DNA from 3 places in the Paenibacillus haidiansis genome. Region 1 is predicted to be linked to each of the others. Evidence: predicted binding sites of a transcription regulator. Region 1 holds the regulator's gene; each other region holds the start of a gene.
What was found. Region 1 encodes Rex, which represses fermentation and respiration genes when NADH is low (regulators of the CRP and FNR family bind a similar motif). Its sites were predicted from a motif close to TTGTGAAATATTTCACAA; they were not measured.
Positions count from the first base shown of each region.

Region 1 (4,267 bases):
CCAAGCATGAAGCCGGGGTGGCCGACGTGGTCATTACGAACCATTCCAAGCTGTTTACGGACATTCAGGCCGGGCATCAGCTCCTGCCGGGCTACGACCGCCTGGTCATCGACGAGGCGCACCATTTGGAGGAGGTCGCCGGCAAGCATCTCGGCTTGCAAATGAAATATTTCACCGTTGTCCATACGCTTACCCGGCTGTTTAAGGACAGCAAGACCGGACAATTGCCGAACCTGAGAACGATGCTTGGTCATGCGGAGGGCGAAAAATCGGCGGAATGGTGCTCGGTCATCGACGGATTGTATCCTTCGCTGCTCGATGTGAAAGATTGTTGGGACCGGCTGGCGGAACAATTGTTTGCGCTCATGCCGGAACGCAGTGATGCGGCCCCCGGCGACCCCGGACAATTCGTGCTCCGGCTCTTGCAGGACAAGAAGCCGAAAGTCTGGGAGGCGCTTTCCGCGATCGAGAATCAGATCTATACCACGCTTTCCGATACGATCCGCAAAGGGGAGCGTCTGCTTGCCGAGCTGAAGGACGACGACAACGATTACGGATTCGACAGTTTAGTCACCGATATCAGCGGCCTGTTCAAGGATCTGGCCGGCGAGCGCGACGCCCTGCGGTTCTTCATGAAGATGGACGATGCCAATACGGTCTACTGGCTCGAAGGAAACGGCACCTATCGCAGCAAATCTCTGCAATTGTTTGCGGTTCCGATCGATGTGAGCACGCAGCTGAAAGGATTTTTCTTCGATAAGAAGAAAAGCGTGGTCATGACTTCGGCTACGCTGTCGGTGGATAAATCGTTTCAATATATGATCGACCAGCTTGGGCTCGGGGAAGCGGCGGAACAGGAGCGGCTGCTTACGGCGATGCTTCCCTCGCCGTTCAATTACCGCGAACAGGCGCTTGTGGTCATCCCGCGTGACTTCCCCAGCGTGAAGGGCAGCGTGGGCGACGATCATTTTGTGCGTACGCTGGTGCAATCGCTGGCCGATACGGCGGTCGTCACGAAAGGCCGCATGCTGGTGTTGTTCACTTCCTACCGGATGCTAAGGCAGGTATACGATCCGCTCAAGGAGCTCTTGGCGGAGCAGGGAATTACCGTGATCGGGCAAGGCATGGACAGCGGAAGCCGGACCAAGCTGACCCGGCGCTTTCAGGGACAGAACGCCTCCGTGCTGCTGGGAACCAACAGCTTTTGGGAAGGAGTGGACATCCCTGGAGAAGCGTTGACCAGTCTCGCCATCGTCCGGCTGCCGTTTCAACCGCCCAACCATCCGCTCGTTGAGGCCAAGAGCGAACGGCTGCAGCAGGAGAAGAAGAATCCGTTTATGAAGCTGTCGGTTCCTCAGGCCGTGATCCGGTTCAAGCAAGGCTTCGGACGGCTGGTCCGGTCCTCGCAGGACCGCGGGATCGTGGTCGTTTACGATACGCGCATCTTGGAATCTTACTACGGAAAGTATTTTTTATATTCTTTGCCTGGACCGAAGATGGAGCATATGCCGCTTGGGCAGATGGTTCCTCGCATTTCGGAATGGCTGGATGTATAAAGAGCGAGATTTATAAAGAGTGATGAATAAGAGCGGTAATTGTTGTTCAAATCGCGCCAAATAGGGGGATAACCAATGAAAACGGAAAAAATTTCGGATGCTGTAGTACGCAGATTGCCGGTGTATTTGCGGTTTCTCAATGAATTGAGCCGCCGTGAAGTTCCGACGGTATCGTCCCAGGAGCTGGGACAGAAGCTGGATCTCAATCCGGCGCAAATCCGCAAGGATCTCGCGTATTTCGGCGATTTCGGCCGCAAGGGGATCGGCTACGATGTGCCCTATCTGATCGAAAAGATCAGGCAAATTCTCAATTTGGACCAGCAGATCAACGTCGCTTTGATCGGTGCCGGTAATCTCGGTCAGGCGCTGTCCAATTACAATGCTTACGTCAAGGACAATATGAAAATTGTGGCCGTTTTTGATTCATCGCCCGCCAAAATCGGCACCATGATCAACAACATCGAGATTCAGCCGATCGAAGAGCTGATCGAAACCGTAAAGAAGAAAAATATCCGTATCGGCATTATTACGGTACCGGACGTAGAGGCACAACGCGTGGCCGACCAGCTTATCGAAGCGGGGATCGGGGCGATCCTCAATTTTGCTCCGATCATCATCAAGGCCCCGGCCGAAGTGCGCGTGCATGCGGCCGATTTCACAACCGATTTGATGAGCTTGGCGTATTATTTGGATGGGGGAAAGGAAACAACCAATGACGACTCGAAAATGGCTGATTAAAGATGGAACTTTTGCCGTACTTGACCGGGAAAACCCGGTTCTTCGCGGCTATATGCTGATTGAAGGCGACACGATCGCCTATATCGGCGAAGACCGGCCTGTGGGAGCGGAAGGAGCCGAAACGTTCGACGGCAAAGGCCTGCTGTTTCTGCCGGGCCTGATCAACACCCACGGCCATGCCGCGATGTCCCTGCTTCGCGGTTATGGCGACGATATGGTGCTGCAGCAGTGGCTGCAGGAGAAAATGTGGCCGATGGAAGCTAAATTTTCGGGAGAAGACGTGTACCGGGGCACGGCACTGTCGGTTCTGGAAATGCTGAAAGGCGGGACGACGACGTTCCTCGATATGTACGACCATATGGATCAAGTGGCAGCCGTAGTCGAGCAGTCGGGCATCCGCGCCGTGCTGACGCGCGGCGTGATCGGTTTGTGTCCGCCGGATGTGCAGCAGCAGAAGCTGGATGATGCGGTGGCCTTCGCCAAGAACTGGCACGGCAAGGCGGACGGGCGGATTACGACGATGATGTCTCCGCACGCGCCTTATACCTGTCCTCCGGATTATATCGAGAAAATCGTACAGGCGGCGCATGATCTGAATCTTCCGCTTCATACGCATATGTCGGAAACGCGCGCCGAAGTCGAGCAGAATGTGGCCGATTACGGCGTTCGTCCCGTTCAGCATCTGCTCAATCTCGGCTTGTTCAGCCGCCCGGCACTGCTGGCGCACGCCGTGCATTTGACCGACGAGGAAATCGGGATTTTAGCGGATCACCATGTCGCCGTGTCCCATAATCCGGGCAGCAATCTCAAGCTGGCAAGCGGCGTGGCGCGCGTGCCCGAGCTGCTTAAGGCCGGGGTCACCGTCTCGCTCGGCACGGACGGTCCGGCCAGCAACAATAACCTCGACATGTTCGAAGAGATCCGCCTGGCGGCCCTGATCCATAAGGGAGTTTCGGGCGACCCTACGGCCGTTCCGGCAGCGGAAGCGCTCCGAATGGGCACGGAATACGGAGCTAAATCGCTCTTCCTGTCCGATACGGGCAAGCTCGCCGCCGGGATGAAGGCGGATTTCATCGCGCTGGATACGGAGCAGGCTCATTTCCTGCCGCGGACCGATTATATTTCGCATGCGGTTTACTCCGCCGGTCCGAAGGATGTAGAGCATGTCTGGGTGAACGGCAAGCAGGTCGTCAAGCACGGAGAATGCCTGACCTTGGACGAAGAGAAAGTGCGGTTCGAAGCGCAGGCGGCTTTTGAGGGCTTGCTCGCTCGATGATTAATCCGGCATTGGGGAAAGGAAGAGAGGCTTGAGAAACAGAACCAAATGGATCCTGCTCTCCATTGTGATTTTGGCGCTCGTGCTCATCGGCCTTCACCGTTATTATCTCTATATTCAGCAGGAATTACGGCAAGGAGAGGACGCGGCCGTTCAGCAGGCCCGGCAGGAAGCGGGGCTTCAGGAAACGACGAAAGTGTGGAAGTCCGTCTGGGACAAAGTCTGCTGGGTCATTCAGGGTAAGGATGAGAATGGCCGCGAGGTCATGATCTGGCTGCCGGAAGGCGGACAGCCCGAAATAAAGCCGCTGTCCGAAGGGGTATCGGAAAGCCAGGTGCGCGAGATCATACGCGACACCTATCCGGGAATCGAAATCGTCAGATTAATGCCGGGTATATATAACGATGAGCTGGTCTGGCAGCTTTTTTACAAGGAAAATGCCCATCATTACTACCGTTTCTTCCGTTTCGGCGACGGGACGCCGCTGGAAGAAGTATTCACATTGCCTAATCGGTAGTTTTTTTGAAAAAAATATAGCCTTGCCAAGGACGCTGTATAAGTGACGGTCTTTGGCAAGGCTTTTTTTAATGATTTTAATTTAAATTTTAAAATATATTCACACTCTTCATTCGAAATAGTATATACGATATGATATACTCTAACTTGTAGAAAATTTATAGATAGACGATAATGACTT
Region 1 covers NZ_JAZHPZ010000001.1:135,846-140,112, reverse strand. The annotation lists gene dinG (ATP-dependent DNA helicase DinG) at 1-1,556, shown strand, start outside; gene V3851_RS00600 (redox-sensing transcriptional repressor Rex) at 1,632-2,294, shown strand; gene V3851_RS00595 (amidohydrolase) at 2,269-3,570, shown strand; gene V3851_RS00590 (cell wall elongation regulator TseB-like domain-containing protein) at 3,602-4,087, shown strand.

Region 2 (4,267 bases), on a different contig from region 1:
GAGCATTCCTTGCGATATCGCGCTCCCTTGCGCCACGCAAAATGAAATCGACGAAGCGTCGGCCAAGAAGCTCGTGGCCAACGGCGTAAAATTCGTCGCCGAAGGCGCCAACATGCCTTCCACTTTGGAAGCCATTGAAGTGTACCTGCAAAATGACGTGTATTTCGGACCGGCCAAGGCCGCCAATGCCGGCGGAGTCGCCGTATCGGCCCTGGAAATGGCGCAAAACAGCGCAAGATTGGCCTGGTCCTTCGAAGAAGTTGACGCCAAGCTGAAGAATATTATGCAGAACATTTACAATAACAGCGTCAATGCCGCCGAGGAGTACGGCCATGCCGGAAACCTCGTCGTCGGCTCCAACATCGCCGGCTTCCTGAAAGTGGCCGATACGATGATCGCCCACGGCGTTGTATAATAATACACTTAGATCGAAATCGATATTAAAAAGAGCCTTCACCCCGGATCGGATGAACGATCCAAGGGTGAAGGCTCTTTTCGTATCGTATAAGGCGCAGGCTTCTTGAATTAATAAGCCAAAGCGTCAAGTGCCTTGATGTGGGACAAGTAACGGATGTTGCTGGCTTCCTTCATCAAGGTTGCAGGCAGTCCGCGCAGCTCGGTGTTGTTGGCGCCGACCGTGGCTACCGCATCTTTGCGGCCCAGGCTGGCCAGCGTACCGGAGTTGACCGGATGGAACTCTTCCATATGCTGGCCCGTGAGGTAAGCATACAGATTGTAACCGATCAGCTCGCCCATCTGCCAAGCGTTTTGGGCGGTCGGAGCGTACGGACGGCCGTCCGGTCCGAAGGATACCGCGCTGTCGCCGGCGACGAATACGTCTTTATGCGAAGCGGATTGCAGGAATTCGTTGACCGTGGCGCGGCCGCGGTTGACTTCCAGACCCGATTCTCCGACAAGCGGATGACCTTGCACGCCGCCGGTCCAAACGAAGGTGTTGGCCACGATCTTTTGTCCGTCCTTCAGGTCGATCGTATTACCTTCGACATTGGTTACAGGCAGCCCGGTCAGGAATTTCACGCCGCGTTTCTCCAGGCTAGCCGTGGCGCGCTCGATCAGGACATCCGGCAGAACCGGCAGAATCTTAGGTCCTGCTTCCACAAGCAGCAATTTAATTTCGGATTGGTCGATGCCGTGTTTTCTGGTCAATTCAGGCAGCTTGTCGGCGATTTCCCCGACCAGCTCAACCCCGGTCAAACCGCCGCCGCCGATAAGGATTGTAGCGTCCGCCGGATTTTTGGATTTGGCGTATTCCGCGATTTTCTCTTCGATATGACGGTGGATGCGGTTGGCATCGTCGGCCGATTTCAACACCATGCTGTGCTGCTCCAGTCCCGGAATACCAAAGTAAGCGGTGATACTGCCGAGAGCTACAACCAGCGCATCGTACGAGAGCTTCGTACCGTCGGACAGCTTCACTTCTTTACTGTCAACCGAGAAATTCTCTACTTTGGCGATGCGAAGATCGATATCTTTGCCCTTGAACAGCTTATCCAGCGGCAAAGCCACCGCGCGTTCGGAAATGCTGCCCGCCGCGAGACGATGCAGCTCGGTAATGATCTGATGGGTAGGATACTGGTTGACTACGGTAACCCGCGCTTCTTCCTTGCTCATGTATTTCCGAACGTTCAAAGCGCTCAGTACTCCGCCGTAACCGGCACCCAGGATAACAATATGTTTAGACATAGTAATTCTCCGTCCTCCGTTCTAACAAATTGAGTTAATAGTTCAGTACAAATTCTTACTTGCGGCCGTTCTTTTCATTCGCAACTTGAAGATAGGCATTTACGAAACGGAACAGCTTCTGTGCTTCCGGATCCTTGAGCATTTTAAGCAAACCAAAAAGGCCGATCACTTCCTGGCTGGCTTCGGCGCGGTCTTTCGCCTCGATTACGTTGGCCGCCAAGTGCTTGACTTTATCTTTAACCGGACCCGCCATCTCCGAGATGGCCCCGACCATATCGCTTTTGAAAGTTTCGTCCGTAGCCATCGATTTGGCGAAATCATACGAATTCGTCAACACATTGACGAGCTCCGTCAATTTGGGAAGCTGCTGTACGAGGACGGTCAAGGATTCCTGAACCTCGGGTTTGAGCAGTTGATCGACAATATCCTTTTGAGCATTGCCGTTGGCCGAAACATTCGTTTCTTGAACAGAATTTGTTTCTGTGATCGAATCTGACATACCAATTCTCCTTTGCAATAAGCCTTAATAATGCTTGAATTTTGGGGTATCCGGGGCCCCAATCCCCCTTTCAGCTCTCATGTCTAGTGAAAATTTGAACAATTAAGCTTTGAACAACCCAACAACAATTGTAACATATTTTCCACAAAAATAGTCATCAGGTTTTAACATTCTTAAAGTAACTTGTGAAGTTGCTCATAGTTTAACCTGTTGGGTCAATTGTATTCGGCTGCAGTCGTGCTTTTTGATTATTTACCCGTCCTTTCCGTATTTTAAAACTAGCCTTACTATCCGCTCATTTTTTGGCTGATTATGAATGATTTTTTACAATTAATTGTTTATATTGACTAAATTTCTAAATTAAGGTAGTCTATGAACGAATGTTCATGGGACATGCTTCCGTTTCAATCATATAATTCCTCCCTCTTCGACTATTCTTCTTCGGATCCCGATCTCTCGTTTTAGCAATCGAAACCGCAAAATAGATTTTACCCTGCCCAAATCGTTATTTGAATGCGCTTCCAAATTACCCCAACAACTTTTAAAGGTGGTGATGCCCGCAGCACGCTAATGCCAGCCGAACGGAATATTACATGATATGCTTCAGCCGTAATTCCTGATTAGCCGGACTTATTCAATCAATTCATTGGGAGGTTTTTGTGTGACAAGAAAAAAGAGCTTGAAAGGACTCTATCTTCTGCTTCTTTCCGTTCTTATCGCAGGGACGGCCTTTACCGGTCTGCCGGACAAGGCCGAAGCCGCAAGCACCGAAAACTATGAATGGAACAAGGTCGTGACGGGCGGCGGCGGCGGCTTTGTGCCGGGTATCATTTTCAACGAATCGGAACCGAACCTGATCTATGCACGGACGGATATCGGCGGCGCTTACCGCTGGAATCCGGACGATAACAGTTGGATTCAACTCCTGGACTGGGTCGGCATGGACGAATGGAGCAAGACGGGGGTGGATGCGCTGGCTACCGATCCGGTGGATCCCGACAGACTCTACCTGGCCGTGGGGACTTACACCAATAGCTGGGATCCGCATAACGGAAGCATTTTGCGTTCTACCGACCGCGGCGAAACCTGGCAGGAAGCGTCCCTCCCCTTCAAGGTTGGCGGGAATATGCCCGGACGATCGATGGGAGAGCGCCTCGCCATCGACCCCAACAAGAACAGCGTCTTATATTTCGGAGCCCGCAGCGGCAACGGATTATGGAAAAGCGCCGATTATGGCGCCACTTGGAGTAAAGTAACCAGCTTCCCTAATCCGGGGACTTATGTGGAAAATCCCGATAACGAATACCAAAGCGATATCGTGGGTCTGGCCTGGATCACCTTCGATCCATCGACCGGAACATCGGGACAAGCTACTCAAACGATTTATGTCGGTGTCGCCGACAAAAATGAAAGCGTATACCGCAGCACCGACGGCGGCGTCACCTGGTCGGCCGTGCCGGGGCAACCGACAGGTTACCTCCCGCATCACGGCGTCCTGTCCGACAACGGCCATCTTTACATTTCCTACAGCGACGGCTGCGGCCCGTACGACGGCACCAAGGGCGATGTCTGGAAATTCAATACGACGACCGGCGTATGGACCAATATCAGCCCCATACCTTCCAGCAGCAGCGACAATTATTTCGGATACGGCGGTCTGGCGGTAGACGCTCAGCATCCGAATACGATTATGGTCGCCTCGCTGAATTCCTGGTGGCCGGATGCGATCATTTTCCGCAGCACCGACGGCGGGGCTACTTGGACCCGGATTTGGGACTTTGACGGTTATCCGGGCCGGACCTTCCGGTATACGCAGGATATTTCGGCAGCTCCATGGCTCGATTTCGAAGACCAGCCTACCCTGCCCGAAATTACGCCCAAGCTCGGCTGGATGATCGGCGATCTGGAGATCGACCCGTTCAATTCCGACCGGATGATGTACGGAACAGGGGCCACGATTTACGGCACGAACAACCTTACGGACTGGGATGACGGCAACAAAATCAATCTGACCGTCATGGCCAAAGGGATCGAGGAAACCTCGGTCGCCGAGCTGCTAAGCCC
Region 2 covers NZ_JAZHPZ010000013.1:114,962-119,228, forward strand. The annotation lists gene gdhA (NADP-specific glutamate dehydrogenase) at 1-415, shown strand, start outside; gene V3851_RS20820 (NAD(P)/FAD-dependent oxidoreductase) at 526-1,704, opposite strand; gene V3851_RS20825 (DUF1641 domain-containing protein) at 1,760-2,203, opposite strand; gene V3851_RS20830 (X2-like carbohydrate binding domain-containing protein) at 2,865-4,267, shown strand, end outside.
Region 2: a site for Rex is predicted at 2,288-2,305, ahead of V3851_RS20825 (DUF1641 domain-containing protein). Genes of this name have one in related genera too.

Region 3 (4,267 bases), 180 kb from region 1:
GTTTTTTCCTGGCGGGCGGATATTGTATAATCTAAAATAACATGGGCTGGCATAATCTAAGCGTGTTCATTCCTCCGGAAATATGCTATGATGTAATATACTAACTAATCGTAAGTTTAGCATCGTAAAATTTGTGTTCTTTTATTTATGAGGTGAATTCACATGGAAGAAAATCAGTTCGCGATGTGTCCCCGCTTCGAGTCGGCGTTCGTGATTCTGGGGAAGCGCTGGAACGGTCTGATCATCCGGACATTGATGAGCGGGCCCAAGCGTTTCAAGGATATTTCGAACGGGATTCCGGCAATGAGCGACAAGATGTTGTCCGAACGCATGAAGGACCTGGAGAATGAAGGGATCGTGGCCAGACATGTTTACCCGGAGACGCCCGTACGGATCGAATACGAACTGACGGAGAAGGGCAGGGCCCTAAGCCCGGTAATGAACGAGGTGCAATGCTGGGCTGAGCAGTGGATTAAGTGAAGGGCGTGCCGTTTTCCCGTGGCGGAAGCGGCACGAATTATAATGAAAGTGGGTGTACTTGTGGCTGAGGTAATCGTAATCGGAGCGGGCCCTGCGGGAGCAAGCGCGGCATTGTTTCTGGCTAAAGCGGGGAAGGAAACCCTGGTGCTGGACAGCAATACCAGTATGACGAAGCGGGCTTGGATTGAAAACCATTATGGGGCAAAAGACATTTCCGGGCCGGATCTTTTGAAAATCGGTCGGGAGCAGGCCCAGAAGTTCGGAGCCAAATTTATCGAAGAGAAAGTCACGGTCGTGGATACGAACGGTGGATCAAGAGTCACGGTAAAAACGGAATCCGGCCGCAGCTACGAGGCTTCGCATGTGATTTTGGCAACCGGAGCCCTCACGGATCTCGCGGGTGCGATCGGGCTTGAGCTGAAGGAAGGCAGAGAGCCGAGAATCAAGACCGTCATCGCGACGGACGGTAACGGACGCACCAGCAATCCCCGCATTTGGGCCGCAGGCACGGTCGCCGGCGTAAGCGTTCACACGATTATAACGGCGGGGGACGGGGCCAAAGTGGCGATTGAACTCATCAGTGAATTGAACGGAGACCGTTATGTGGATCATGACGTATTGAAGGCTTAGTATCATTTAAATCGGAATCTCTAAGGGCTGCCGGAAGTAGTGAGACTACGGAAGGCGGCCCTTTTTGTGCTCCGTGCACATGCACTGCGCTAAAATCGACAAAAAGCTTGTGACTGGAATCACAAGCTTCATTTTCAGGGTGCGATAGGCTAAATTTAGTATTTTGAAATGGAGTTCTTTTAGGATCAAAGTTTAATTGCGTTAGGAGGGGAACAGGTATGACTGAGCGCAAACGGCAATTTGACAAGGAAGACTTAGTCCGCGATATCGTGCTGGGGTTCCCGAAATCGGCGGATTATTTCCGTCGCCGCAAAATCGATTTTTGCTGTGGGGGCAACCGCTCTCTTCAGGCGGCCGCAGCGGAAAGAGGGATCGAGGCCGAGGAACTGGTCGCCGATTTGACGGAACTCGCGGCGGCTCATCCGCAAGCGGAAGAAAGGGATGCATGGGAGGAAGCGGATTCCCGGTCCTTGATCGAGCACATCGTCAATAAGCATCATGCGTTTTTGCGGGAAGAATTGCCTGAGCTGCAAAAGAGCGTGACGAAGGTCGCGCGCGTTCACGGCGAACATGATCCTCATTTGCTTGAAGTGCAGCAATTGTACGGACAGCTTCGCGACGAATTGCTGGAGCATACCGCCAAGGAAGAGGCGGAAGTGTTTCCGAAGATGATCAACTGGGAGCTTGGTCAAGAGGAAGAGGTTCTCGGCAAACTGCGGTCCGCGATCGACGAGCTGGAGGATGAGCATGAGGGAGCGGGGCGGATTCTCAAAAGGCTGCGGGATATTACCGGGGATTATCAACCGCCGGCTCACGCCTGCACGACTTACCGGACGACCTACGCCCGGCTGGAAGAGCTGGAAGGGATGACATTTACGCATATTCACCTGGAAAATAATATTCTTTTTCCGCGCTACTCGGAAGTCTGAATCATAGATTTACAGCCTTCTCTGTTTTTCCTTGTGGAAAACAGAGAAAAATTTGAACAAATATGTGATAAGTTTCACATTTAGTGTGAAATAAATCACAATTTAATTAGAATTTTAAATATATAATTTTGGTATGAAGTTGGAAACCGATTAAAGCAGAAGTCATGGAGCAAACGGATATTGAAGGAGGCAATTCTGAGATGGAAACAGCCAAAGAGAAGCTGGTCGTCATCGGCAACGGGATGGCAGGGATCAGCACCGTAGAGCAAATTTTGAAATTAACGACCAAATTCGACATTACCGTGTTCGGGAGCGAGCCGCATCCCAATTATAACCGGATCATGCTTTCCTATGTTCTGGAAGGCAGCAAAACGCTGGACGATATTGTGCTCAATGATTTGAACTGGTACAAGGATAACGGAATTACCCTGCATACGGGAACGACCGTCGCCAAGATCGACGAAAGCCGCAAAGAGGTAGTTGCTGCGGACGGCCTGCGGGTGCCTTACGACAAGGTGCTGATCGCCACGGGCTCGAATTCGTTTATTCTGCCGATTCCGGGCGCGGATAAGGAAGGCGTCGTCGGCTTCCGCGATATTGCGGACTGCAATCAGATGCTGGAAGCGGCCAAAACGTACCGGACCGCCGCTGTCATCGGCGGAGGCCTGCTCGGGCTGGAAGCGGCCAAAGGGCTTGTTCAGCTCGGCATGGACGTGACGGTCGTCCACCTTATGGAAGATTTGATGGAGCGCCAGCTTGATCATCAGGCGGCCTCGATGCTGAAGGCCGAGCTGGAACGCCAGGGCATCAAATTCAAAATGGGCGCGCAAACCGTCGAACTGCTCGGCGACAAGCGGGTCAGCGGCCTCCGGTTTGCCGACGACACGGTGCTGGATGCCGAATTCGTTGTCATGGCGGTGGGTATCAAGCCGAATGTGGCGGTGGCCAAGGAGAGCGGAATTGAAGTCGGCCGGGGGATTGTAGTCAACGACTACCTGCAAACCTCGATGGAAAATGTGTACTCGGTCGGCGAATGCACCGAGCACCGCGGCGTCTGCTACGGCCTTGTAGCCCCGCTGTTCGAGCAGGGCATGGTGCTGGCGAAGCATATCAGCGGCATTGACACCGCGCCTTATGAAGGCTCGGTCGTATCGACCAAGCTGAAAATTTCCGGAGTCGACGTGTTCTCGACCGGCGAGTTTATCGACGGGCCGGAGCATACGGTGATCGCAAACAAGGACGATTGGAAGCGGACCTACAAAAAAATACTGCTCAAGGACGGCGTCATGGTCGGTGCCGTACTGTTCGGCGATATTACGGACTCGGCGGAACTGCAAAAGCTGATCAAGCAAAAAACGGTCATGACCGACGAGTTGTACGCTTCGCTCATGGGCACCGGCTGCTGCGGCGGGGGCAAAAAGAGCACCTCGGTCGAAAATATGGCCGATGAAGAGATCGTCTGCGGCTGCAACGGCGTCACCAAGGGGACGATCGTGGATGTCATTACGAATCAAGGCTTGACGACGGTCGACGAGATCAAAGCCTGCACAGGAGCTACCCGCTCGTGCGGCGGCTGCAAGCCGGTGGTCGAGCAAATCCTGCAATATGTACTGGGCGACGGCTTTAAAACGGCGGCCAAACAAGGGATTTGCGGCTGCACGACCTTGAGCCGCGACGAAATCGTGGCCGAGATTAAGGCGAAGGGGCTGCAGACGACCAAGGAAGTGATGAATGTGCTCGGCTGGAGCCAGCCGGAAGGCTGCTCGAAGTGCCGCCCGGCCATCAACTACTACCTCGGCATGCTGCATCCGGATACGCACGAGGACGAGAAGGAATCGCGCTTCGTCAACGAGAGAATGAGCGCAAACATCCAGAAGGACGGCACGTACACGGTCGTGCCGCGGATGTACGGCGGCGTGACCACGCCGGAGGAATTGAAGAAGATCGCCGACATTTCGCTGAAATACGATGTCAAGGTCGTCAAGGTGACCGGCGGGCAGCGGCTCGACCTGATCGGCGTGAAGAAAGAGGATCTGCCGAAGGTATGGGAAGAGCTCGACATGCCGTCGGGATATGCATACGCGAAATCGCTGCGCACGGTGAAGACCTGCGTCGGCTCGCAATTCTGCCGCTTCGGCACGCAGGATTCGATGGGCATGGGCGCGACGCTGGAGCGCAAATTCGAGCGGCTCGACTTCCCGGCCAAATTCAAGATGGCCGTCAACGGC
Region 3 covers NZ_JAZHPZ010000001.1:319,700-323,966, reverse strand. The annotation lists gene V3851_RS01580 (winged helix-turn-helix transcriptional regulator) at 163-480, shown strand; gene V3851_RS01575 (FAD-dependent oxidoreductase) at 541-1,110, shown strand; gene ric (iron-sulfur cluster repair di-iron protein) at 1,329-2,039, shown strand; gene nirB (nitrite reductase large subunit NirB) at 2,240-4,267, shown strand, end outside.
Region 3: a site for Rex is predicted at 2,102-2,119, ahead of nirB (nitrite reductase large subunit NirB). Genes of this name have one in related genera too.